DNA from 4 places in the Streptomyces sp. NPDC005423 genome. Region 4 is predicted to be linked to each of the others. Evidence: riboswitches for the same ligand, from Rfam matches in the RefSeq annotation. Region 4 holds a riboswitch; each other region holds the start of a gene.

The links. Region 4 has a riboswitch for cyclic di-AMP ahead of ABZT12_RS30500 (M23 family metallopeptidase). Riboswitches for the same ligand answer to the same signal wherever they lie in the genome.
Region 1: another riboswitch for cyclic di-AMP. It lies ahead of ABZT12_RS03750 (M23 family metallopeptidase); the one in region 4 lies ahead of ABZT12_RS30500 (M23 family metallopeptidase).
Region 2: another riboswitch for cyclic di-AMP. It lies ahead of ABZT12_RS21880 (C40 family peptidase); the one in region 4 lies ahead of ABZT12_RS30500 (M23 family metallopeptidase).
Region 3: another riboswitch for cyclic di-AMP. It lies ahead of ABZT12_RS12500 (transglycosylase SLT domain-containing protein); the one in region 4 lies ahead of ABZT12_RS30500 (M23 family metallopeptidase).

The regions. Positions count from the first base shown of each region.
Region 1 covers NZ_JBEXET010000001.1:792,312-797,745, reverse strand. The annotation lists gene trmB (tRNA (guanosine(46)-N7)-methyltransferase TrmB) at 1-625, shown strand, start outside; gene ABZT12_RS03755 (PrsW family intramembrane metalloprotease) at 674-2,026, shown strand; gene ABZT12_RS03750 (M23 family metallopeptidase) at 2,066-3,073, opposite strand; cyclic di-AMP (ydaO/yuaA leader) riboswitch at 3,084-3,241, opposite strand; gene ABZT12_RS03745 (PP2C family protein-serine/threonine phosphatase) at 3,476-4,696, opposite strand; tRNA gene ABZT12_RS03740 (tRNA-Met) at 4,805-4,878, opposite strand; gene ABZT12_RS03735 (alginate lyase family protein) at 4,941-5,434, opposite strand, start outside.
Region 2 covers NZ_JBEXET010000020.1:115,298-120,731, reverse strand. The annotation lists gene ABZT12_RS21890 (helix-turn-helix transcriptional regulator) at 1-746, opposite strand, end outside; gene ABZT12_RS21885 (ATP-binding protein) at 959-1,417, shown strand; gene ABZT12_RS21880 (C40 family peptidase) at 1,480-1,953, opposite strand; cyclic di-AMP (ydaO/yuaA leader) riboswitch at 1,957-2,168, opposite strand; gene ABZT12_RS21875 (urease subunit gamma) at 2,978-3,280, shown strand; gene ABZT12_RS21870 (urease subunit beta) at 3,298-3,609, shown strand; gene ABZT12_RS21865 (urease subunit alpha) at 3,602-5,323, shown strand; gene ABZT12_RS21860 (urease accessory UreF family protein) at 5,337-5,434, shown strand, end outside.
Region 3 covers NZ_JBEXET010000008.1:111,194-116,627, reverse strand. The annotation lists gene ABZT12_RS12510 (DUF3455 domain-containing protein) at 1-209, opposite strand, end outside; gene ABZT12_RS12505 (polyprenyl synthetase family protein) at 344-1,354, opposite strand; cyclic di-AMP (ydaO/yuaA leader) riboswitch at 1,855-2,057, shown strand; gene ABZT12_RS12500 (transglycosylase SLT domain-containing protein) at 2,061-2,543, shown strand; gene ABZT12_RS12495 (HAD family hydrolase) at 2,556-3,368, opposite strand; gene ABZT12_RS12490 (LacI family DNA-binding transcriptional regulator) at 3,429-4,457, opposite strand; gene ABZT12_RS12485 (carbohydrate ABC transporter permease) at 4,461-5,339, opposite strand; gene ABZT12_RS12480 (sugar ABC transporter permease) at 5,336-5,434, opposite strand, start outside.
Region 4 covers NZ_JBEXET010000039.1:19,914-25,347, forward strand. The annotation lists gene ABZT12_RS30495 (SGNH/GDSL hydrolase family protein) at 1-574, opposite strand, end outside; gene ABZT12_RS30500 (M23 family metallopeptidase) at 855-1,793, opposite strand; cyclic di-AMP (ydaO/yuaA leader) riboswitch at 1,798-1,958, opposite strand; gene ABZT12_RS30505 (alpha-galactosidase) at 2,265-4,337, opposite strand; gene ABZT12_RS30510 (tyrosine-protein phosphatase) at 4,505-5,302, shown strand; gene ABZT12_RS30515 (DUF6126 family protein) at 5,316-5,434, opposite strand, start outside.

The DNA.
Region 1 (5,434 bases), on a different contig from region 4:
GCGGCGGCTGTGGCCCAAGTGGGGCCTGGACATCGACGGACAGCGGGTGGTCGACCTCGGCGAACTGTTCGGCAACGACCACCCCGTCGTGCTGGAGGTCGGCTTCGGCATGGGCGAGGCCACCGTGCAGATGGCCGCCGACACCCCCGCGGTGAACATCCTCGCCGTCGACGTGCACACCCCCGGCCAGGGCAACCTGCTGGGCCTCGCCGACCACCACGGCCTCGCCAACATCCGGGTCGCCAACGGGGACGCCGTCATCCTGCTGCGCGAGATGCTCGCCCCCGGCTCGCTCGCCGGACTGCGCGTCTACTTCCCCGATCCCTGGCCCAAGAAGCGGCACCACAAACGGCGGCTGATCCAGGAGGAGTTCCTGACCCTCGCCGCGTCCCGGCTGGCACCCGGCGCGCTCGTGCACTGCGCCACCGACTGGGAGCCGTACGCCGAGCGGATGCTCGAAGTGCTGGGCGCCCACCCGGAGTTCGAGAACACCGCGCCCGACGGCGGTTTCGCGCCTCGTCCCGGCTTCCGGCCGCTGACCCGTTTCGAGGGCCAGGGACTGGAGAAGGGTCATGTCGTGAACGATCTGCTCTTCCGTCGCGTACAGCACGGGGAACAGCCCTGAGCCGAACCACCGTCGCGGGCCGATTTCTCCGTCGTTAGGGTCGATGCCGTGGCCACCTGTCCGCCGTACCCCCCGCCTCGCGGCCCCGCGGCCCACGGTGTGCCCGGGCCCGCGCACCGGTGGCGGCGGTGGCGGGTACCGCGCCCTGGCCCGGCGCGGTCGAGGGCGTGGGGAAGGGCCGGGTACGGCGGCCTGATCCTCCTGCTCGCGCTGTCCGGGCTCGTCATCCTGGCGCTGGTGCGGCAGCAGACCGGGACCGAGGGGTTCCTGGTCGGGCTCGGTCTCGCCGTGCTGCCCGTACCGGTGTTGACGGTGGCGTTCCGCTGGCTGGACCGGGTCGAACCGGCGCCCTGGCGCACCCACCTCTTCGCCTTCGCCTGGGGCGCGTGCGCGGCGGCGCTGATAGCGATCGTCGCCAACAGCTTCGCCACCCGGTGGATAGCGGCCGCGACCGCGGACCCCTCCGGCGCGGACACCCTCGGCTCGACGCTGATAGCGCCGGTCGTCGAGGAGTCCGCGAAGGCCGCCGCCGTACTCCTCGTCTTCCTCTTCCGCAGACGGGACTTCACCGGCATCGTCGACGGGGCGGTGACGGCCGGGGTCACCGCCACCGGCTTCGCGTTCACCGAGAACATCCTCTACCTCGGCACCGCCTTCGGCACCGACCAGCTGACCGGCGACCGCGGTATCACCTCCGTCACGGCGGCGACCTTCTTCGTCCGGATCGTCATGTCCCCGTTCGCGCACCCCCTGTTCACCGTGCTGACGGGCATCGGCTTCGGTGTCGCGGCCCTGTCGCCGGGGCACCGGCCCGTCCGGCGGGCCCTGCCGCCGCTGGCCGGGCTGCTGCTCGCGATGGGCATGCACGCGGTCTGGAACGGCTCCTCCACCTTCGGCCAGTACGGCTTCTTCGCGGTCTACGGCGCCTTGATGGTTCCCGCGTTCGGGCTGCTGACCTGGCTCGTCGTCTGGACCCGGCAGCGTGAGCTGAGGACCGTCCGCGAGGAGCTTCCGGCGTATGTCGTCGCGGGCTGGCTCACGCCGGTCGAACCCTTCGTCCTCGGGTCGATGAGGGCCAGGCGGCTGGCCCGGGAGTACGCCAGGCACCACCTCGGCAGGCCGGCGGCCCGCTCGGTCGCCCGTTACGAGACGTACGCGACCTCCTTGGCGTTGCTGCGCCACCGGGGGCGGCGGGGCCGCGCCGACGCCGAATTCGCCGTACGGGAGAGGGAGTTGCTGCACGAGCTGGCGCTGCGCCGGGAGGTGGCCCGGCCCGCGCTGGAGTACGCGGCGCGGATGACGGCCCCGCCGGTACCGGTGTCGGTGCCGCCCTGGCCCGTCCCCGGGACGTACGGGTACCCGGGGACGCCGTACCCCGCCTACAACCCCTACCGGCCTTAGGCACGGCGGGAGTTGTGCGCGCCTACCGCCGGGCGGGGCTCAGGGGTTGAGACCCTTGCCGCGCAGCCAGGTCATCGGATCGCTGGCGGTGCTGCTGCCGTTGAGGTGCACTTCGAGGTGGAGGTGCGGCCCGGTCACGTTGCCGGTGGCGCCGACCCGTCCGATCACGTCACCGGTGCCGACCTTCTGTCCGACGCTCACGCTGATCGACGACTGGTGGCAGAACCAGAGTTCGGTGCCGTCGTCGAGGGTGATGATCGTGCGGTAGCCGTACGACCCGGCCCAGCCCGCCTCGGTGACGGTGCCGCTGTGGATCGCCTTGATCAGGGTGCCGGTGGGCGCGGCGAAGTCGAGGCCCGTGTGGTAGCCGGAGGCCCACATGGTGCCGGCTTGCCCGAAGGTGCCGGTGAGGGTGTAGGAGACGACCGGCAGCTGGTACTGCTTGGCCAGTTCGGCGAGGTGCGCGGCCTCGGCCTTCTTCTTGGCGGCCGCCTCCGCCGCCTGCTTCGCGCCGGCGGCCTTCTTCGCGGCCGCCTGCTCCGCCTTCGCCGCCGCGTCGTCGGCCTGCTGGGCGACGGCGGCCTCCACGGTCGCCTGCGACGTGCCGTCGAGCTGCACCTGCTGGGCGTCGGCCTGCGCCATGATCCGGTTGCGCAGTGCCTCGCCGGCGTCGGAGGCGCCGTCCGCGGTGTCGGCGCTCGTCACACCGACGCTGCTGAGCGCGTCCGCCGAGCCCTTGGGCGTCGCCGCCGGGGCGTCGTGCAGCAGGGAGCCCACGGAGGGCAGGTCGGGCAGGGAGATCGAGACCGGCGGCTTGCCGGTGTGGGCGCTGGCCATTCCGCCCGCGCCGACGGCGGCGATGACGCCGACGCCGAGGACGGTGGAGCTGCGGGCCAGCCCGCCGCCGCGCTGCCGGCCGACGCGATGCCGGCCGCGGTGGGGGCGGAGGGTCTCCGCGCTGGGATTCCACTCCTCCCAGGGGCCCTCGTCGGGACGGTGACCGCCGTAGACGAGCGGGGCTTCCGGGGCAGGCCGGTCTGACGCCACCTGGGCGTGCTCCTTCCTTCCTTCTCGCCTACCGGGTTAGCTGACGGGTTCGGAGCAGGAAGGTCTCCTACGCGCGTCAACCAGCCGTGCTGCCACGGCTGTCGACGTGCGATTCACCCCAAGGTGGTGGTTCCCCGGTTCCCTCGCGGGATTCGGCGCGTGCGCGCGGAGCCGTCTCTGGTGACGGCTGTAACGACCGCGCTGCGTTATCAAACGTTAATAGACCGGTGGTGGGTATTCCAAGCTGTTCCGCTTGATCATTAACGGTTCTTGGCGCGGACGTACGGCCCATGACCGGTGCAAATCGGGCGAGTTGGCCTCACCTCACGATCACAGTCTCCATTGACGGTCTGTCAGTTGTTACTCGGAACGGGGCCGCCCGCTCACTGCGGGTGACGACGGTCAGGGCCGGCGTACGGCGAGGAGGGCCATGTCGTCGGCCGTGCCGCCCCCGGAGTGCCTGCGCACCTCTTTGGCGAGGGTGCCGAGCAGGCTTCCCGGGTCTTGGAAGACCCTTCCGGCGAGCCGCGTCTCGGGGTCGTAGAAGGTGCCGCGGGCGTCCCGGGCCTCGGAGAGTCCGTCGGTGTGGAGGAGCAGCAGCGCCCCGCCCGGGAACGCGAACTCCTCGACGCGGTCGGGCCAGGTGCCCAGCTCGCCCATGCCGAGCGGCGGCGAGGATCCGGACCGGCACAGGACGCGCAGCACGCCGTCCCCGTGCAGCAGCAGGGGCGGCGGGTGGCCGCGGTTGACGATCCGGACGACGCCGTCGGCGTGCGGGAGTTCGGCCAGTACGGCGGTGGTGAACCCCTCGAAGGCGTCGAGCCCTTCACGCCGGGTGCCCTCGCGCGCCAGCGCCCGCTCCAGCCGCTGCGCGACCGCCTCCAGGGTGGTTTCCTGCTCGGCCGCCTCCCGGAACGCCCCGATGACCACGGCCACGGCAGCGACCGCGCCCATGCCCTTGCCCCGTACGTCCCCCACGACCAGCCGTACGCCGTGTGCGGTGTCCTGGACGGCGTAGAGGTCGCCGCCGATGGAGGCGTCCTCCTGGGCGGCCTCGTAGCGGGCGGCGATGTCGAACCCGCCGATCCGCCCGGCGGGTTCGGGCAGCACCGCGCGCTGGGCCGCCTCGGCGATCTCGCGTGCGGAGGCCAGCTGCTCGTAGCCGCGGCGCACCAGGAGGTTGATCAGGACGGCGAGCGCGGCGACGGTTCCCACGGTGACCAACTCGGTGATCGCGGCGGCGTGCAGCACGATACCGAGGCCGAGATGGGTGGCGAGCACGACGAGGACGGACGCCAGGCCGGTGAGCAGGGTGCCGCGCCGCGAGTACAGCGGGGCGGCGACCAGCGGGGCCGCGGTGAAGAGCGGGCCGGCCGTGAACTGGGTCGGGGTGAAGTAGTCGTAGAACGCCCCGGCGACCAGCAGCAGCACGGGGAGGGAACGGACGAACGTGCGGGTGTACGAGATCCGCCGCCCCTCGGCCGCGCCCTGCGGTACGGGTGCCTGGGCGGCACCGAGGCCGGGGCCGGGGGTGGGGGCGGGGGCGGGATCGAGGTCGAGGTCGCGGGCGGGATCGCTGGGTGGACGTCCGGCGGTTCGCGCGTACGGCCCCTCCTGCTCCACGCCTCCAGGTTTCCCGTAGCCGGAACGGAAGGCGAGCCGAGTGACCCAACAGGGGGAGAAACACTTGGGGCCGGAATCCGTTTCCGGATTCCGGCCCCAAGTCTTGAGTAGCGGGGACAGGATTTGAACCTGCGACCTCTGGGTTATGAGCCCAGCGAGCTACCGAGCTGCTCCACCCCGCGTCGTTGTGTCTCAAGCATACGTCATCCGCGGGGCGTGAATGACCACGTGCGCCGGGCGGCTGTCAGTCGGCGGGGTTTCCGGCGTGGGTGAGGGTCTCCCAGGAGACGAAGAGGTCGTCGGTGCCGGACGGCCGGGTCTGCTCGACGAGCCGGTGCGCGGCGGGCACGGGGAGGTCCAGCCGGTTCTCCAGGTGGTTGAGCGCCACCTCCAGGTCGGACCCCATGCTCCGCTCCACCTTGCCGCCGCACAGCCAGGCGGGCGCGGTTTCGCCCAGCTGGTAGCGGGCGTGGAAGTCGAGGGCGGCGCGGAGCCGGTCCTTGACCTCGCTGTAGAGGTCGACGCCCTGGTGCCAGGCGGTCTCGGCGATGTGCGCGGTGGCTGCCAGCGAGTACCCGACGTGCTTGAAGTTGCGGCAGGTCTCCTGCGCCATGCCGTCCTTGAAGGTGGTCTGCTTGAACCAGTACGTCGTCAGCTTCTGCGGGGTGTTCAGGGTGGAGCCCGCCGGGGTGAGCGGCACCTTGCCGTCCTTCTCCAGGTAGAAGTAGGCGGGCACCC
Region 2 (5,434 bases), on a different contig from region 4:
AGCCGGACTTGGGGAAGCCGGGCAGCCTCGACGAGCCGCGCCAACTGACGGCTCATCACCCCCGGACCGCCCACCTCCCGGCGCAGCACGGCCTCGTCCAGTACGGCGCTCAGCGCCAGCGGCGGATCGGAACGCAGCACGTCCTGCCGGGCCAGCCGCACCCGCACCAGCGTGTTCAGCAACTCCTCCGGGTCCTCCGGACCCTTGGGGCCCTCGGAGTCCTCGGAGCCCTCGGGATTCCGCGCGGTCTCTGTGTTCTCTGCGGTCTCTGTGTTCTCTGCGTTCTTCGAGTCCCTCAGGTTCCCCGGGTCGTCCTGCGGGTCCCCCACGGCCGCCCGGGTCACCGCACGGGCGTACTCGGACGTCTGGAGCAGCCCCGGGACGACGGTCGTCTCCAGCGTGCGCATCCCGCAGGCCTGCGACTCCAGACTGATGAAGTCCCGGTAGGCGGGCGGCAGGACGCCGCGGTAGGCGTGCCACCAGTGGTGCCGGCCGCCGCCGTCCCCGGAGCCCGCCAGGACGAGCAGCATGTCGCGGGTCCGCGGATCGGCCACCTGATAGGCGTCGAGGAGTAACCGCACGTCGGCGGCTTTCACCCCGCTGGCGCCCGTCTCGACCCGGCTCACCTTCGACTGGTGCCAGCCCACCAGCCGGGCCGCCTCACCACTGGTGAGCCCCGATTGGGCGCGCAACGCGCGCAGTTCGGCGCCCAGCTTCCGGCGGCGCACCGCGGGACCGTACTGCATGGGCTCCTCCTTACTCCTTTGAGGCCGCCCAAATACGGTCTGCCGTCGCAGAGTTCACCGCTTCGAGCGACAGATATATGCATATCTCGGTGGATCGCCACCGAGACCGACGCGGTAATGGCAGTCTGGCGAAGAAGCACCAGTCCGGGACCGTACTCGAACCATCCGCTCCGTGTCGGACACCGGTCCCGTGGGAAAGGGACGACCGCGCCATGGCAGATCACCTGGAAGCATCCATCACTCTGCCGAGCGATCCCGCCTCGGTCTCCGCGGCCCGCGCCTACGTGATCGGGACGTTGGCGGAATGGGGACTGCCGGCGGACACGGAGGCCGCCGACTCCGTCCGCCTCATCGTCTCCGAACTCACCACCAACGCGGTACAGCACACGTTCGGGCAGTCGCCCACCTTCACGGTGGACATCGAGCTGGACCGTGACGAGCGGCTGCGGATCGGCGTCACCGACAGCCATCCGCGCTTCCCCAAGCGGCTGCCGGCCGCCGTCCAGCAGGACAACGGCCGGGGCATGGTGATCATTCGCTGGCTGGCCGCGGAGTGCGGCGGGAAACTGCGGATCCGCCCCACCCGCGAGGGCGGCAAGACGGTCTCCATCGAACTGCCGTGGACGGTGCCGGCCCGGCCGGTACCCGCCGCCGGGCAGCAGGAGCCGTAGGCGGCTCCGTGGGGCACCCAAGAGGGCGGCGGCCCGTCAGGCGGCGCCGCCCTCCCGGGCGGTCAGCTGACCCGGCCGTACCAGACGCTCTTGGTCCAGATCTTCTGGAGTCGCACCACGTCCCCGGTCTTGGGGGCGTGCCAGATCTTCCCCTTCCCGGCGTAGATGCCGACGTGGTAGACGCTGGAACCGGAGTGGAAGAACACGAGATCCCCGGCCTTGCGGCTGCCGGCGGACACGTGGTGGCTCCTGTTGTACTGCTGAGCGGCCGTACGCGGCAGGCTCTTGCCCGCCTTCTTGTACGAGTACAACGTGAGCCCCGAGCAGTCGAACCGCCCGGGTCCGGTGGCGCCGTACCTGTAGGGGGAGCCCTTCTTGGAGGCCGCCACCTGAAGTGCCTTCGTCCCGGGTGTCGAGGCCGCGGCGTCGGGCGCGAGGCCCGGGACCACGACGGAGCCGCCCACGGCGGCGATGGCGAAGGCCGAGGCCGTACCGGCTCGGACCATCAGCGACGGGACACGATTGAGCGCAGTCATGCGCAACCCTTCGTCAGCCGCCTGTGAAGGATGACCTGTCGGATTCGGGCTGGCGAAGTTGCCCGGCCGCTGTCGCGGCTTCACCCCAAGGGCTGCTCGGGCCGGTCATGGCGTGACCGTTCCGGCGACCCGTCGTGCCTGGGTCCTCCACTCCTGCCGATCCACTCCTGTCGACCGGTTACCCGAGCGGCGGCAGGACTCGGCGTCCGCCCGGATCGCCCCACCGGTGTGGCGGGGGCTTGTCGTCAGACACGGATCTTGACCTACTCATGTCCGAAAATCCCAACGGAACGGGGGGTTTGTGTTGTTACTCACCACTCACCCGTTCGGGTGGACACCCGCGTGTTCGACGCGGTGTCCAGGAGGTCGCGCAGCCCCGGACCAGCACCGGAATGTCCCGTTCCGCCTTTGGAGCAGGCGTGTTGCGCAACCGGAGCGGTCCCGAAAGCGGACGGACAGGTAGTCCGAACGGTGGCATGCCATTCGGTCCGTCCGAGTGCCGTTCCGGACTGACCCCCTCGACGGTGCGCCGTCCGGAACGGCTTCACGCTCCGTCAACTGCCGGAGCGGGCGGGTGTGGTGACGCGGGCCATGCGGCGCGCCCCGGCACGCCCACACGGCGTACCCGTCGGCACGCGGGGCCCGTGACCCGGACCCGGCTCGCCGTGCGTCCACCCAAGTGCCCGGCGGAGCGGGGCCGCCCGGAATCCGACCGCTGGACTCGACGCCAACTTCGTTGGCAGAAACCTGAGTTGACCCGTCCGCCGTTCGGGCCGGCCGGCCGCCGTGACCGACGGCCCGTCACCTCGGCCCCCCACGGCGTCCGGGGACGGAACCCCGCGCCACGAGGAGGCGGGCGCGGCTGTGTTCTACGGGCGTAGACGCGCCTGTCCTGATCCCGGTTCGGTTAACTTGCCCGAAACCCGGTCCAACTAGCCTGCCCGTCCACGCCACCAGGGAGTTCGGCCCGGGGCTGCGGCAACCGGACCCCGCACGGTCCGGAGCGAGGACTGTGAGGTGGGACGTGCATCTGACCCCGCACGAGCAAGAGAGGCTGCTGATCCATGTGGCGGCCGACGTGGCCGAGAAGCGCCGGGCCCGCGGGCTCCGGCTCAACCACCCCGAGGCGGTCGCCCTCATCACGTCGCACATCCTCGAAGGCGCACGTGACGGCCGTACGGTCGCCGAGCTGATGTCCTCCGGACGAGCCCTGCTCACCAGGGACGACGTCATGTCCGGCATCCCCGAGATGATCCACGACGTCCAGGTCGAGGCGACCTTCCCGGACGGCACCAAGCTCGTCACCGTCCACGACCCGATCGTGTGACCGGGGGAGAGGCCGCCATGATTCCCGGAGAGTTCCTGTTCGCGGACGACCCGATCGTCTACAACGAGGGCCGTGAGGTCACCCGCCTGACCGTCCTCAACGCCGCCGACCGGCCCGTGCAGGTCGGTTCCCACTACCACTTCGCCGAGGCCAACCCCGGCCTGGACTTCGACCGCGGCGCCGCGCGCGGGAAGCGGCTCAACGTCGCCGCCGGCACCGCCGTACGGTTCGAGCCCGGTATCCCGGTCGAGGTGGAACTCGTCCCGCTGGCCGGCGCCCGGGTCGTACCCGGACTGCGCGGGGAGACCGGAGGTGCCCTCGATGCCTGAGATTGCACGAGCCGCGTACGCGGACCTGTTCGGGCCGACCACCGGCGACCGGATCCGGCTCGCCGACACCGATCTGCTGATCGAGATCGAGGAGGACCGTTCCGGCGGGCCCGGACTCGCCGGTGACGAGGCCGTGTTCGGCGGCGGCAAGGTCATCCGTGAGTCGATGGGACAGGCCCGTGCCACCCGCGCGGAGGGCACCCCCGACACCGTCGTCACGGGCGCCGTGATCGTCGACCACTGGGGGATCGTCAAGGCAGACGTGGGCATCCGCGACGGCCGGATCACCGGCATCGGCAAGGCCGGCAACCCGGACACCATGGACGGCGTCCACCCCGACCTGGTCATCGGCCCCGAGACGGAGGTCATCGCGGGCAACGGGCGCATCCTCACGGCGGGTGCCGTCGACGCGCACGTCCACTTCATCTGCCCGCAGATCGCCGACGAGGCGCTCGCCTCCGGTGTCACCACGCTGGTCGGCGGTGGCACCGGACCGGCCGAGGGCTCCAAGGCGACCACCGTCACGCCCGGCCCCTGGCATCTGGCCCGGATGCTGGAGGCGATGGAGCAGTACCCGCTCAACATCGGCTTCCTCGGCAAGGGCAACACCGTCTCGCACGAGGCGATGCTCTCCCAGATCCGCGGTGGCGCGCTCGGCCTCAAGCTGCACGAGGACTGGGGCTCCACCCCGGCCGTCATCGACGCCTCCCTGACGGTGGCCGACCGGACCGGCATCCAGGTCGCCATCCACACGGACACCCTGAACGAGGCCGGTTTCGTCGGCGACACCCTCGCCGCGATCGCCGGACGCGGCATCCACGCCTACCACACCGAGGGGGCGGGCGGCGGCCACGCGCCCGACATCATGACCGTGGTCTCCGAGCCGCACGTGCTGCCCAGCTCCACCAACCCCACCCGGCCGTACACCGTCAACACCGCCGAGGAACACCTCGACATGCTGATGGTCTGCCACCACCTCAACCCGGCGGTCCCCGAGGACCTCGCCTTTGCCGAGTCCCGTATCCGGCCGTCGACCATCGGCGCGGAGGACATCCTGCACGACCTCGGCGCGATCTCGATCATCTCCTCCGACTCGCAGGCGATGGGCCGCGTCGGCGAGGTCGTCCTGCGGACCTGGCAGACGGCGCACGTGATGAAGCGGCGCCGGGGCGCTCTGCCCGGCGACGGCCGCGCGGACAACCACCGGGTGCGCCGCTATGTCGCCAAGTACACGATCAACCCCGCCCTCGCGCAGGGCCTCGCCCGCGAGATCGGCTCCGTCGAGAGCGGCAAGCTCGCCGATCTGGTGCTCTGGGAACCGGCGTTCTTCGGCGTCAAGCCGCACCTCGTCATCAAGGGCGGCCAGATCGCGTACGCGCAGATGGGCGACGCCAACGCCTCCATCCCGACCCCGCAGCCGATCCTCCCGCGTCCGATGTACGGGGCGATCGGGCGGGCGCCGGGCGCCAACTCGGTCAACTTCGTGGCGCCGCTGGCGATCGAGGACGGGCTGCCGGAACGGCTGGACCTCGGCAAGAAGTTCACGGCCATCGAGTCGACGCGCGGTGTCACCAAGGCGGACATGCGCGAGAACGACGCCAGGCCGCGCGTCCACATCGACCCCGACAGCTTCGCCGTGCGGATCGACGGGGAACTCGTCGAGGCGGTGCCGGCCGCCGAACTGCCCATGGCCCAGCGCTACTTCCTCTTCTGATGAGGGTGAGCTGATGTCGCGGGCGGCGCTGCTGGTCCTGGCCGACGGCCGGTTCCCCGCCGGAGGGCACGCGCACTCCGGCGGGGCCGAGGCGGCGGTACGGGCGGGCCG
Region 3 (5,434 bases), on a different contig from region 4:
CGGTCGCCCTCCACCCGGACGAATTCGAGCGCGGTAGCGCCCTCGTCGGCGCCCCGGAGACTGGCGGCGAGGACCGTACCGCCCCCGGACGGGTCTTCCTGGGCGTACGACGGGACGGCTCCGGCGGCGGCACCGGCCACGGCCGTCAGCCCGATGACCGCGGCGGTCAGACTCTTGCGGCTCTTCGCGAAGGTGGCGTTCCTACCCATGATTCCTCTGTCTCCCGCATCCCCACCGGCGACCCCTGCGCCGGCTTCTGGGCATGACTACGGAGCGGGCCTGACGGGAACCTCACTCCGAGCGGGTGACCTGGATCACATGGGGGCGGATGCGGCCGGCCGGGTCAGCCGGCGCGGTGGACCACCGCGTCGCACATCTCGGTCAGGGAGGTCTTCGCGTCGCACTCCGGGAGGGGGGCGAGGGCCGCCCGGGCGTCCTCGGCGTAGCGGACGGTGTCGCGGCGGGCCTGCTCCAGGGCGGGGTGGGCCCGCAGCAGGGAGAGCGCCTCGGCGTGCCGGGCGTCGTCGGTGAGGTCGGAGTCGAGCAGCTCGCAGAGGGCGAGGTCCTCGGCCAGGCCCAGCCGGGCGGCCCGCTCGCGCAGCAGGAGCACCGGCAGGGTGGGGATGCCCTCGCGCAGGTCCGTACCCGGGGTCTTGCCGGACTCGTGGCCGTCGGACGCGATGTCGAGGACGTCGTCGGCGAGCTGGAAGGCGACGCCGAGCCGCTCGCCGTACTGGGTGAGGATGTCCACGACCGTGTCGTCGCAGCCGGACATCATCGCGCCGAACCGGCAGGAGACCGCGACCAGGGAGCCGGTCTTGCCGCCGAGGACGTCGAGGTAGTGCTCGACCGGGTCGCGCCCGTCGGTGGGTCCGGCCGTCTCCAGGATCTGGCCGGTGACCAGGCGCTCGAACGCCTCGGCCTGGACCCGCACCGCCTCCGGCCCGAGGTCGGCCAGGATGTGCGAGGCGCGGGCGAAGAGGAAGTCTCCGGTGAGGACCGCCACCGAGTTGCCCCAGCGGGTGTTGGCGCTCTGCACCCCGCGGCGCACGGCCGCCTCGTCCATCACGTCGTCGTGGTACAGCGTGGCGAGGTGGGTCAGTTCGACGACGACCGCCGACGGCACGACACCGGGTGCGAAACGGTCGCCGAACTGGGCGGCGAGCATCACCAGCAGCGGACGGAACCGTTTGCCGCCCGCGCGCACCAGGTGCTGCGCGGCCTCCGTGATGAAGGGGACCTCGCTCTTGGTGGCTTCGAGCAGCCCCTCTTCGACGGCCGCCAATCCGGCCTGGACATCGGCTTCCAGAGCCTGGTCCCGCACGCTCAGCCCGAACGGCCCGACGACGGTCACGAGGGGTCTCCTGTCTGCTGGTGTCTCTGGGCGGTCACACGGTTTGTCGATAGGTCGCTGCCAGCACTCAAGTCAGCGTATCCGGTCAGCTTTCGATCACCCATGCCACCCACCCCGGCCAGGCGGGGTGGTATCGGATCACGACCGGTATGTTTTTGATCACCTGATAACAGTGGACAAATACCGATCGAAAAGGAAATGCCGCTTTCCATCGCTCCCGCGAATCTGGGCCATGCCGTCACCCGCGACAGGCGGTTGGCAAGGATTAACTGCTATTGCCCGATTTGCCGGTTCTCACCTTCCCGTGACTTGGGTCACGCGTTTCCGTGCGTGACCCGTGCGCCGACCCGTCCTCGTTCTTCCTTGCGCCTCTTGCCAGTTGACTCATGGCTGACGCAAAGGATCAAGTACCTCATAGACCCCGGACCAAGGTCAAAAGGGGTGAGGTGTGATTCCGCCACTTGTTCCCGACATGTTCTCTCGCATACGTTCCCGGCCTGTCGAGCGGAACGCCGAATCCTGCCGCCGCCCGGCATCCCAGTCACGAACTACTCGCACGGCAGGAGCGGGGGACCCAGGTAAGTCGCCGGACCGGCCGTGAGGCCGGACCGGCTCGGGGTTGAGCCACGTCCGCGAGGACGCGGCCGGGCACCTCCCAGCCCGAACCCGACAGCTCACCTCGCAGGCGACGGAGAGGAACCTCGACATGCCCGGAACCGCCCAGTCCCGACGCGCCCGACTCGTCCGCACCCTGGCCGTCGCCGGCAGCGGTGCGGCCGTGCTCGCGCTGCCGATCATCGGCGCGACCACCGCCTCGGCCGCCACCACGGCCACCACGACGGCCACCACCGCGTCGGCCACGACGTACTCCAACAACCTCGACGGCTGGATCCGCGAATCGCTCGCGATCATGGCGCAGAAGGGGATCCCGGGCACGTACGACGGCATCTACCGCAACGTGATCCGCGAGTCCTCCGGCAACCCGCTGGCCATCAACAACTGGGACTCCAACGCGGCGGCCGGCACCCCGTCGAAGGGGCTCCTCCAGGTCATCGACCCGACGTTCAACGCCTACCACGTGGCGGGCACCTCGTACGACCCCTACGACCCGGTCGCGAACATCACCGCCGCCTGCAACTACGCGGCCGCGGTGTACGGCTCGATCGACAACGTGTACGGCGCGTACTAGGAGTTCCGGCTCTCAGGCCCCCGGGAACAGTCCTTCGAGGACGACGGCGATGCCGTCGTCCTCGTTCGACATGGTGATCTCGTCGGCCACGGCCTTGAGTTCGGGGTGCGCGTTGGCCATCGCGACACCGTGGGCGGCCCAGTCGAACATCGGGATGTCGTTGGGCATGTCGCCGAAGGCGACGGTCTCCGCCGGGCCCAGGCCCAAGTGCCGGGCGGCCAGCGCCAGTCCGGTCGCCTTGGTGATGCCGAGTGGCTGGAGTTCGACGGTGCCGGGGCCCGACATGGTGACCGACACCATGGAGCCCACCACCCCGCGCGCCGTCGACGCCAACTCGTCGTCGGGCAGGAACGGGTGGCGCAGCAGCACCTTGCTGATCGGTTCGCACCACAGGTCGTCGCGGCGGCCCACCCGCACGGCCGGCAGCGTCGGGTGGGGCATCCGGTAGCCGGGCTCGATGAGGGTGAGACCGTCCACGCCGTCCTGGTCGACGGCCGCGTACACCTGGCCGACCTCGGCCTCGATCTTGCCCAGCGCCGTCTCCGCCAGCTCCCGGTCCAGGGTGACCGACCAGAGCAGACGGTGCGCGCCGGCGTCGTACAGCTGCGCGCCCTGTCCGCACACCGCGAGCCCCGTGGCACCCAGGTCCTCCAGGAGCGGTCGCACCCTCGGCGCCGGCCGGCCCGTGACCACGAGGTGCCGGGCACCGGCCGCCGCCACCCGCGCGAGCGCGGCCAGGGACCGGTCGGAGAGCGTGTCGTCGTCACGCAGCAACGTGCCGTCCAGGTCGGTGGCGATGAGCGAATATGCGTGGGGAGCGGCCATGATCAGAGAATACGGTCGGAAAGCCCCCCCGACTCGACGTGAACCGGACGGCTGACGGCGCTACGCCGACTCCCGGATCACGAGCTCCGTGGGCAGGATCACGCCCGCCGTGTCCTCGCCGGCTATCTGTGCCAGGAGCATGCGGACCATCTCGGCGCTGATGCGCTCGTAGGGCTGGCGCATGGTGGTGAGCGCGGGGGTGACGGCGGTGGCTGCGGCCGAGTCGTCGAAGCCGCCGACAGCGATGTCATCGGGGACCGAACGCCCGGACTGCTGAACGGCGTTGACCACGCCCTGGGCCATGAGGTCGGAGGCGACGAACACGGCGTCCAGCTCGGGGGCGCGCGCCAGCAGACGGCGGGCCGCTTCCTCGCCGCCGCTGCGCCGGTAGTCGCCCTCGGTCACCAGCGCCTCGTCGTAGGGCAGTCCCGCTTCCAGGAGTACGTCCCGGTAGCCGGCCAGCCGGTCGGTGCCGCCGGGGGTGTCCAGCGGGCCGGTGATCATGCCGATGCGGCGGCGGCCGGTGCTGAGGAGGTAGCGGACCATGTCACGGGCGCCGTCCCGGTCGGCGGCGGCGACGTAGCCCACCTTGGAGCCGAGGCCGAGCGGCTTGCCGCAGGCCACCAACGGGATGCCGGCGTCGCGCAGTTCGGCCGCGACCGGGTCGCCGCTGTGGCTGGAGACGAGCAGCACCCCGTCGACGTGGCCCGAGGTGATGTACCGGGTCAGCCGGCGCCGGTCGTCCCGCGAGGAGGCGAGCATCAGCAGCAGGGGGACGTCGTGCCGGGCCAGGTGCTCGGTGCAACCCCGCAGCAGTACATTGAAGTTGGGGTCCTCGAAGAACTTCTCCTGCGGTTCGGTGAGCAGGAACGCCACCGAGTCCGACCGTCCGGTGCTCAGGCTGCGGGCGTGCCGGTTGACGACGTACCCCGTTTTCCTGATCGCGGACTCCACGGCGCCGCGGGCGGCCGGCGACACGTAGTGGCCGCCGTTGAGGAAACGGGAGACGGTGCCTCGTGAGACGCCCGCCTCCCGGGCCACGTCGTGGATGGTGGGGGGTTTGCGACGACCGTTCGGACTGGTGGCCACCGCTCAGGCCTTGACCGAGCCGCTGAGCAGGTCCAGCGACCAGAACCGCTGGATCACCAGGAAGAGCCCGATCAGCGGCAGGACGGCCAGCAGACACCCGGTGATGACCAGGGTGTAGAGCGCCGGCTGCGAGTTGCCCTGGGCCAGCAGGGTGTAAAGGCCCAGCGTGATCGGGAACTTGGTGTCGTCGGCGAGCATCACGTACGGCAGCAGGAAGTTGTTCCAGATGCCGACGAACTGGAAGAGGAAGACCGTGATGAGCCCCGGCATCATCATCGGCACCGCGATCCGGGAGAAGATCCGCCACTCGCTCGCGCCGTCCATCCGGGCCGCTTCGAGCAGTTCGACGGGGACCGAGGCCGCCGCGTAGATACGGACGAGGTAGACGCCGTACGGGGAGAGGACCGAGGGCAGCAGCATCGACCAGTACGAGTCGGCGAGGCCCGCCTTCGACAGCAGCAGGTACTGCGGTACGGCCAGCACGACGCTCGGGACCAGGACGCCCGCCAGCATCAGCTTGAAGACGAACTCCCGTCCCCGGAAGGCGAAGCGGCCCAGCGCGTAGCCGCCGGCCGCCGACACCGCGGCGGAGAGCAGGGCGCCGAGGCCCGCGTAGAACACGGAGTTGGCCATCCACCGCCAGTAGATGCCGTCGCGGTAGGCGTTCAGCTCCTTCAGGTTGTCGAGGAAGCCGGTGCCGGGCGCGAAGGTGAACGTGGAGAACAGTTCGCCGCGGCCCTTGGTCGCCGCGATGACCACCCAGGCGACGGGGATCAGGCAGTACAGCGAGCCCAGGAGCAGCACCAGGGTGGGCACCCAGGCGGTGCGCCGCGGTCCGCGGGCCGGCCGGGGGCCGGCGGCGGTGAGGGTCAGGGGGGTCATGCCCGGTCCTCCCGGGTGTAGCGGTCGGAGATGCGCAGCAGCGTGAAGGAGAGCACGAAGGTCGCCACGGCCAGGACGACCGCGGTGGCGGAGGC
Region 4 (5,434 bases):
GGCCGAGCACCTGCCCGGCGCGCAGCGCCACCCGGGTGTGTCCCTCGGGCGACAGGTGGAGGCGGTCGCCGTCCCAGGCCCGGCGGTCCTGGATGGTCTTGAGGGACCACAGGTCGAGGACCGGGCAGCCGTAGCGGTCGGCGATGGCTCGTACGTGGCCGTTGTAGGTGGCGATCTTGCCGCGCAGGTGCTTGAGCACGGGCACGCCACGGGTGTCGAAGCCGGTGGTCACCATGACGGTGCCGACGGCGGAGGTGAGGTCGGCGACCGCGCGCTCGAAGCGCTCGGCGACCTCGTCGGGGTCGGTGCCGGGACGGATGATGTCGTTGCCGCCCGCGGTGAAGGAGACCAGATCCGGGGCGAGTTCCCTGGCGCGCGTGACCTGTTCGGCCACGATCTGGTCGAGCAGTCTGCCGCGCACGGCGAGGTTGGTGTACGCGAAGTCGCCCTCGGCCCTGCGGTCCGCGAGCAGTACCGCGAACCGGTCGGCCCAGCCGACCATCGCGCCGTCCGGGCCGGGGTCGCCGACACCCTCGGTGAAGCTGTCCCCCAGCGCCACGTACGACCCGATCACCGCTCTGCTGTCACTCTTCGAATCGTCTGCCACGGGGGCCATGATTCACCCGGGATGTGACCTACGCGATCGTAAGCGGGGGTTGACGTACGGTGAGATAAGCCACTGATAAAGGCTTGCCCAAGGGCGGAATAAGCCTCTGCGCAGGGTTGTTGCGGGGCAACACCGAGGGCCGGACCCGGGGATCGTGGGTCCGGCCCTCAGCGGCTTCGAAGGGGTGTCGGTCGGAGTGGCGTCGGTCGAAGGGACGTCGGCCGAAGGAGGGCCGGTCGAGGGTGTGTCAGACGCCGACCCCGTGCGAGCGGAGGTAGGCGACCGGGTCCACGTCAGAGCCGTAGTACGGGGTGGTCCGGATCTCGAAGTGCACGTGCGGGCCGGTCACGTTGCCGGTCGCGCCGGACAGGCCCAGTTGCTGGCCTTCGGTCACGGTCTGGCCGGCCGAGACGGAGAGCTGGGACATGTGGGCGTACTGCGAGTACTGGCCGTCGGCGTGCCGCACGACGACCTCGTTGCCGTACGCGCCGTCGTAGGCGGCCGAGACGACCGTGCCCGCGGCGATCGCCTTGACGGTGGTGCCGGTCGGGACGACGAAGTCGATGCCGGTGTGGTAGCCGCTGGACCACATGCTGCCCGCGACGTGGTAGCCGGTGCCTGTGGTGCCGCCGGTCACGGGGAGCGTGTAGCCGGTCGCCGTGCCGCTGTCCGAGGAGGTGGTCCGGGCAGCGGACGTCGTCTTCGTCGTGGACGTCGTCTTCGCACTGGCCGAGGCGTCGGCCGAGGACGAACTGGTCGTCGCCGTCGCGGACTTGTGGCCGAGGGAGAGCTTCAGGCCCGGGTGGATCAGCGACGGGTCGGCGCCGATGGCCTCCCGGTTGTCCTGGTAGATCCGGTTCCAGCCGCCGTCGACGTCCTGCTCCGCGGCGATCCTCGACAGGTAGTCGCCCGTCCTCACCGCGTACGTCCGGACACCGGCGCTCTTCGCGGCGGACGCCTTGGCTGCGGACGCCTTCGTTGTCGTCGCCTTCGTTGTCGACGTCTTCTCGGCGGCGGCCGGTACCGACCGAACGGCCTTCTCCGGAGCGGCGGTCGCGGTGGCGGCGTGGGCTCCGGCCGCGCCCATGAGCGGGAGGACGAGTGCGGCGCCGCCCGTTCCGGCGACGGCGATCGAACGGCTGAGGCGCTGGGTCCTCGGACGGCGGTGCTTACCCTTCGCGGGCATGGCGAATTCCTCTCCGGCGCCTGCGAGGTGAGCTGTCGGGTGCGGACGGGAGATGTCCGGCCGCGCGCTGGGCGCGGCTTTACCCCAAGCCTGTTCCGGAGACCGGAACAGGCGGTCTGGCCTGTGGGTCCCCCGCTCCTGCCGTGGTACGGGTGGGTGTGTGCGGGTTCCGGGCGGCGGCAGGATTGGGCGTCCGTCCGGATTGGTGGCGAACGTAAGCGGTCGAGGCACAAAGGGACAAGCAGGAAGTTCCGCGACTTTGCGTTTTGGTTGATCCGTTGGGGGAATCAGGGGTGACCCTCCGTGCATTCACGGTTCGGCGCCGCACTCAATTCCCGTGCGCCACGCCCTTATTACGTGCACATGACGGACGACGCTCGGTCACGGATATGACGCTGCTCACGCGCCGCCTCCCCAGATAACCCAATTCCGGATCGAGTTGGGACTAAGTGGCCAATTCGGGCATGCGGTTCAGATGCGGCGCAGCCGGAGAACCGTCGCATCGAGATCGCCGCGCAGTCCGGCATCCAGCCCGTGGTGCAACAGCACGGCACCCCGGTGCACTTCGCCCGTTTCGAGGCATTCGTACGACGCTGTCGGGTCGAGGCCGCGCAGGCGCAGCGCGGGGAGCGGCTCGCCGTAGTGCTGTGACTGGAGCAGGGCGAGGACGACGGTCTCGTCGCCGCGCACGTACTGGACGGCGCTCAGCCCGCCGCGCGGCGGGCGCAGCCGGTACTGGTCGCCGTGCTGCACCAGCGGCCGGATCTCCTTGTAGAGGTCGACCCAGCGGCGGGCCTCGGCGAGCTCCTCCGCCGTCCACCGGGTGAGGTCGCCGCCGACCCCGAGCACCCCGGCCATGGCGCTGACGAAGCGGAAGCGGAGCGAGCTGACGCGGCCGTTGAGCTGGGTGTTGGGGCTGTCGGTGACCCAGGCGGCCATGACCCGGGCGGGGTGGATCTGGCTGAAGCCGTGCTGGATGGCGAGCCGGTCGAGCGGGTCGGTGTTGTCGGAGGTCCACACCTGGTCCGTACGGCTCAGCACGCCGAGGTCGATCCGGCCGCCGCCGCCCGAGCAGGACTCGAAGGCCACGCCCGGGTGGGCCTGCCGCAACCGGTCCAACAGGGCGTACAGGGCGCGCACATGGTCCACCCACAGCCGCTGCGGATAGGCGTCGCCGGGCCAGCCGGCGTCGGTGAAGCAGCGGTTGAAGTCCCACTTCACGTAGTCGACGGGGGCGTTGGAGAGGAGTCCGTGGAGCTGTTCCCACAGGTACTCCTGGACGTCCTCGCGGGCGAGGTTGAGGACGAGCTGGTTGCGCTGTTCCGTCCGCTTCCGGCCCGGCTGGTACTGCACCCAGTCGGGGTGCGCGCGGTACAGGTCGCTGTCGGGGTTGACCATCTCGGGCTCGACCCAGATGCCGAAGCGCATGCCGAGCGCGTGGACGCGGTCGGCGAGCGGCGCGAGGCCGTCGGGGAACCGGTCCGGGTTGGGGGTCCAGTCGCCGAGCCCGGCGCGGTCGCTGGTGCGGGCGCCGAACCAGCCGTCGTCGACCACGAAGAGTTCGACACCGGCCGCCGCGGCGCGCCGGGCGAGGGCCTCCTGCTGGTCCTCGGAGATGTCGAACTGGGTCGCCTCCCAGGAGTTGTAGAGCACCGGCCGGTCCTGGCCGGCGTCGGGGATGACGTAGGTCCGCTGGTAGGCGTGCCAGGTGCGGCTCGCGCCGCCGAAGCCGCCGTCGCTCCACAGGCCGGCGAAGACGGGGGTCGTGAAGGTCTCGCCGGCCGCCAGGAGCAGCAGTCCGGACTCGTCGTGGCCGGCGCCGCCGGTGATCTGCACGCGGGCGTCGGGGAGTTGGGCGACGGCGATCCGCCAGGACCCCGACCAGCCGAGGGCGCAGCCGTAGACCTCGCCGCGCTCCTCGGTGGCGTCGGTGTCGAGCGCGACCCAGGGGAGGTGCTGGTGCCCGGTGTGGCCGCGCCGGCTGCCGATGACCTTCTCGCCGTAGGTGAGGGGGGAGCGTGCGAGCCGGGACTCGGCGGCCCAGCGCCCGTGCAACTGCGACAGCCGCCACTCCTCGCGCTCCGGCAGCGTCCAGGTCGCGGAGTCGGCGCGCAGCAGCTCCAGCGGCTCGGCCCCGTCGTTGTCCAGCGTCGTCCAGCGCTCTACGACGTCGCCGCGCATCCGGTAGTGCAGGGTCACCGCCAGCCCGCCGTCACGGAAGCGGAGCCGCAGCTCGTCGCCCTCGGTCTCGTACCGCTCGAAGTGCCATTCGGTGCCGCGCCGTTGCGCCGTGCGCACGGAGAGGGCGGGCCGCACGAAACGGGGGCCGCCCTCGACCGGGTACTCCTCGCGCCCGTCGAGCGGGGACTCGAAGGAGGAGCAGGTGGGCAGCGGGCGGGCGGCGAGCGCCTCGGCGTCGGCGAGCGCGATGGCGGGGCCCCAGTGCAGGTGGAGCAGTTCGTCGTGCTCGGTGAGATGGAGGGCGTAGCTGCTGGTGGGTCCCGAAAGCACCCAGGTGCGGCCGTTCTCGGCGATGTCCGGCATTGCGTCCTCACAGATTCCAACAGGTCCGATCAAGCACGGACATCATCAAGGTCACGGGGGCCGCTGGCAACGCCTGTGGACAACTGATTGCCGGGGAACCCCATGTCGTATCGTCGGAGCGTGCCTGTCGGTGAGCCGCGTCGGCGGGCGGAGCCGAAGGAGCCCTCGTGACGCAGCAGGTGCCGTCGACCGAGCCGGAGCTGGCCGGAGTGCGTAACTTCCGTGACGTGGGCGGACTGCCGACGGCGGACGGACGACGGGTGCGGTACGGGGTGCTGTTCCGCAGCGGCCATCTGGCGCACGCCACCGAGGAGGACGCCGCGTTCCTCGCCTCCCTGGGGCTGCACACGGTCTTCGACTTCCGCAACGCGGCCGATCTGAAGCTGGAGGGCCCGGACGTCGAGCTGCCCGGCGTGCGCAACGTGAACCTGCCGCTGAGCGACCCGGCCGACGGCGCGGAGTTCTGGAAGATGGTCCGCGACGGCGAGATCGACCAGTTGCGCGGACTCCTCGGCGACGGCAAGGGCGCGGACCGGATGATCGCCTCGTACCGCGCGATCGTCACCCGGCGCACCGCCGAGCACTCCCGGGTGCTGAGCGCGCTCGCCGAGGAGAGCGTCCCGGCGCTGATGCACTGCGCGGCGGGCAAGGACCGCGCGGGTCTCTCCATAGCCGTGACCCTGCTAGCCCTCGGGGTGGAGCGCGACGCGATCCTCGCCGACTACCTGGAGTCCAACGCCGTGCACCGCCGCTACAAGGTGCGCCGCAGCAGTACGTCCGCCGCGGGTTACTCCCCCGAGGTGATGGAGTTGCTCAGCCCTCTCTTCGACGCGCGGGCCGAGTATCTGACGGCGGCCCTGGAGGCCGCCGAGCAGACGTGGGGAAGTGTCGACGGCTATCTGGAGCAGGGGCTCGGTGTCACCCCCGCGCTGCGGGAGCGGCTGCGGGCCAGGCTGCTCGACTGACGTGGTGCGGGGGCTACTTGGCGCCCACCGAGAAGAGCAGGTAGACGAAGGCCGCGAAGAGGTGGCCGGCGGCGATGTAGATGAACAGCCGCACCCACAGGGCGCGCGGGAACTTGTCCTCGATGTTGCTGT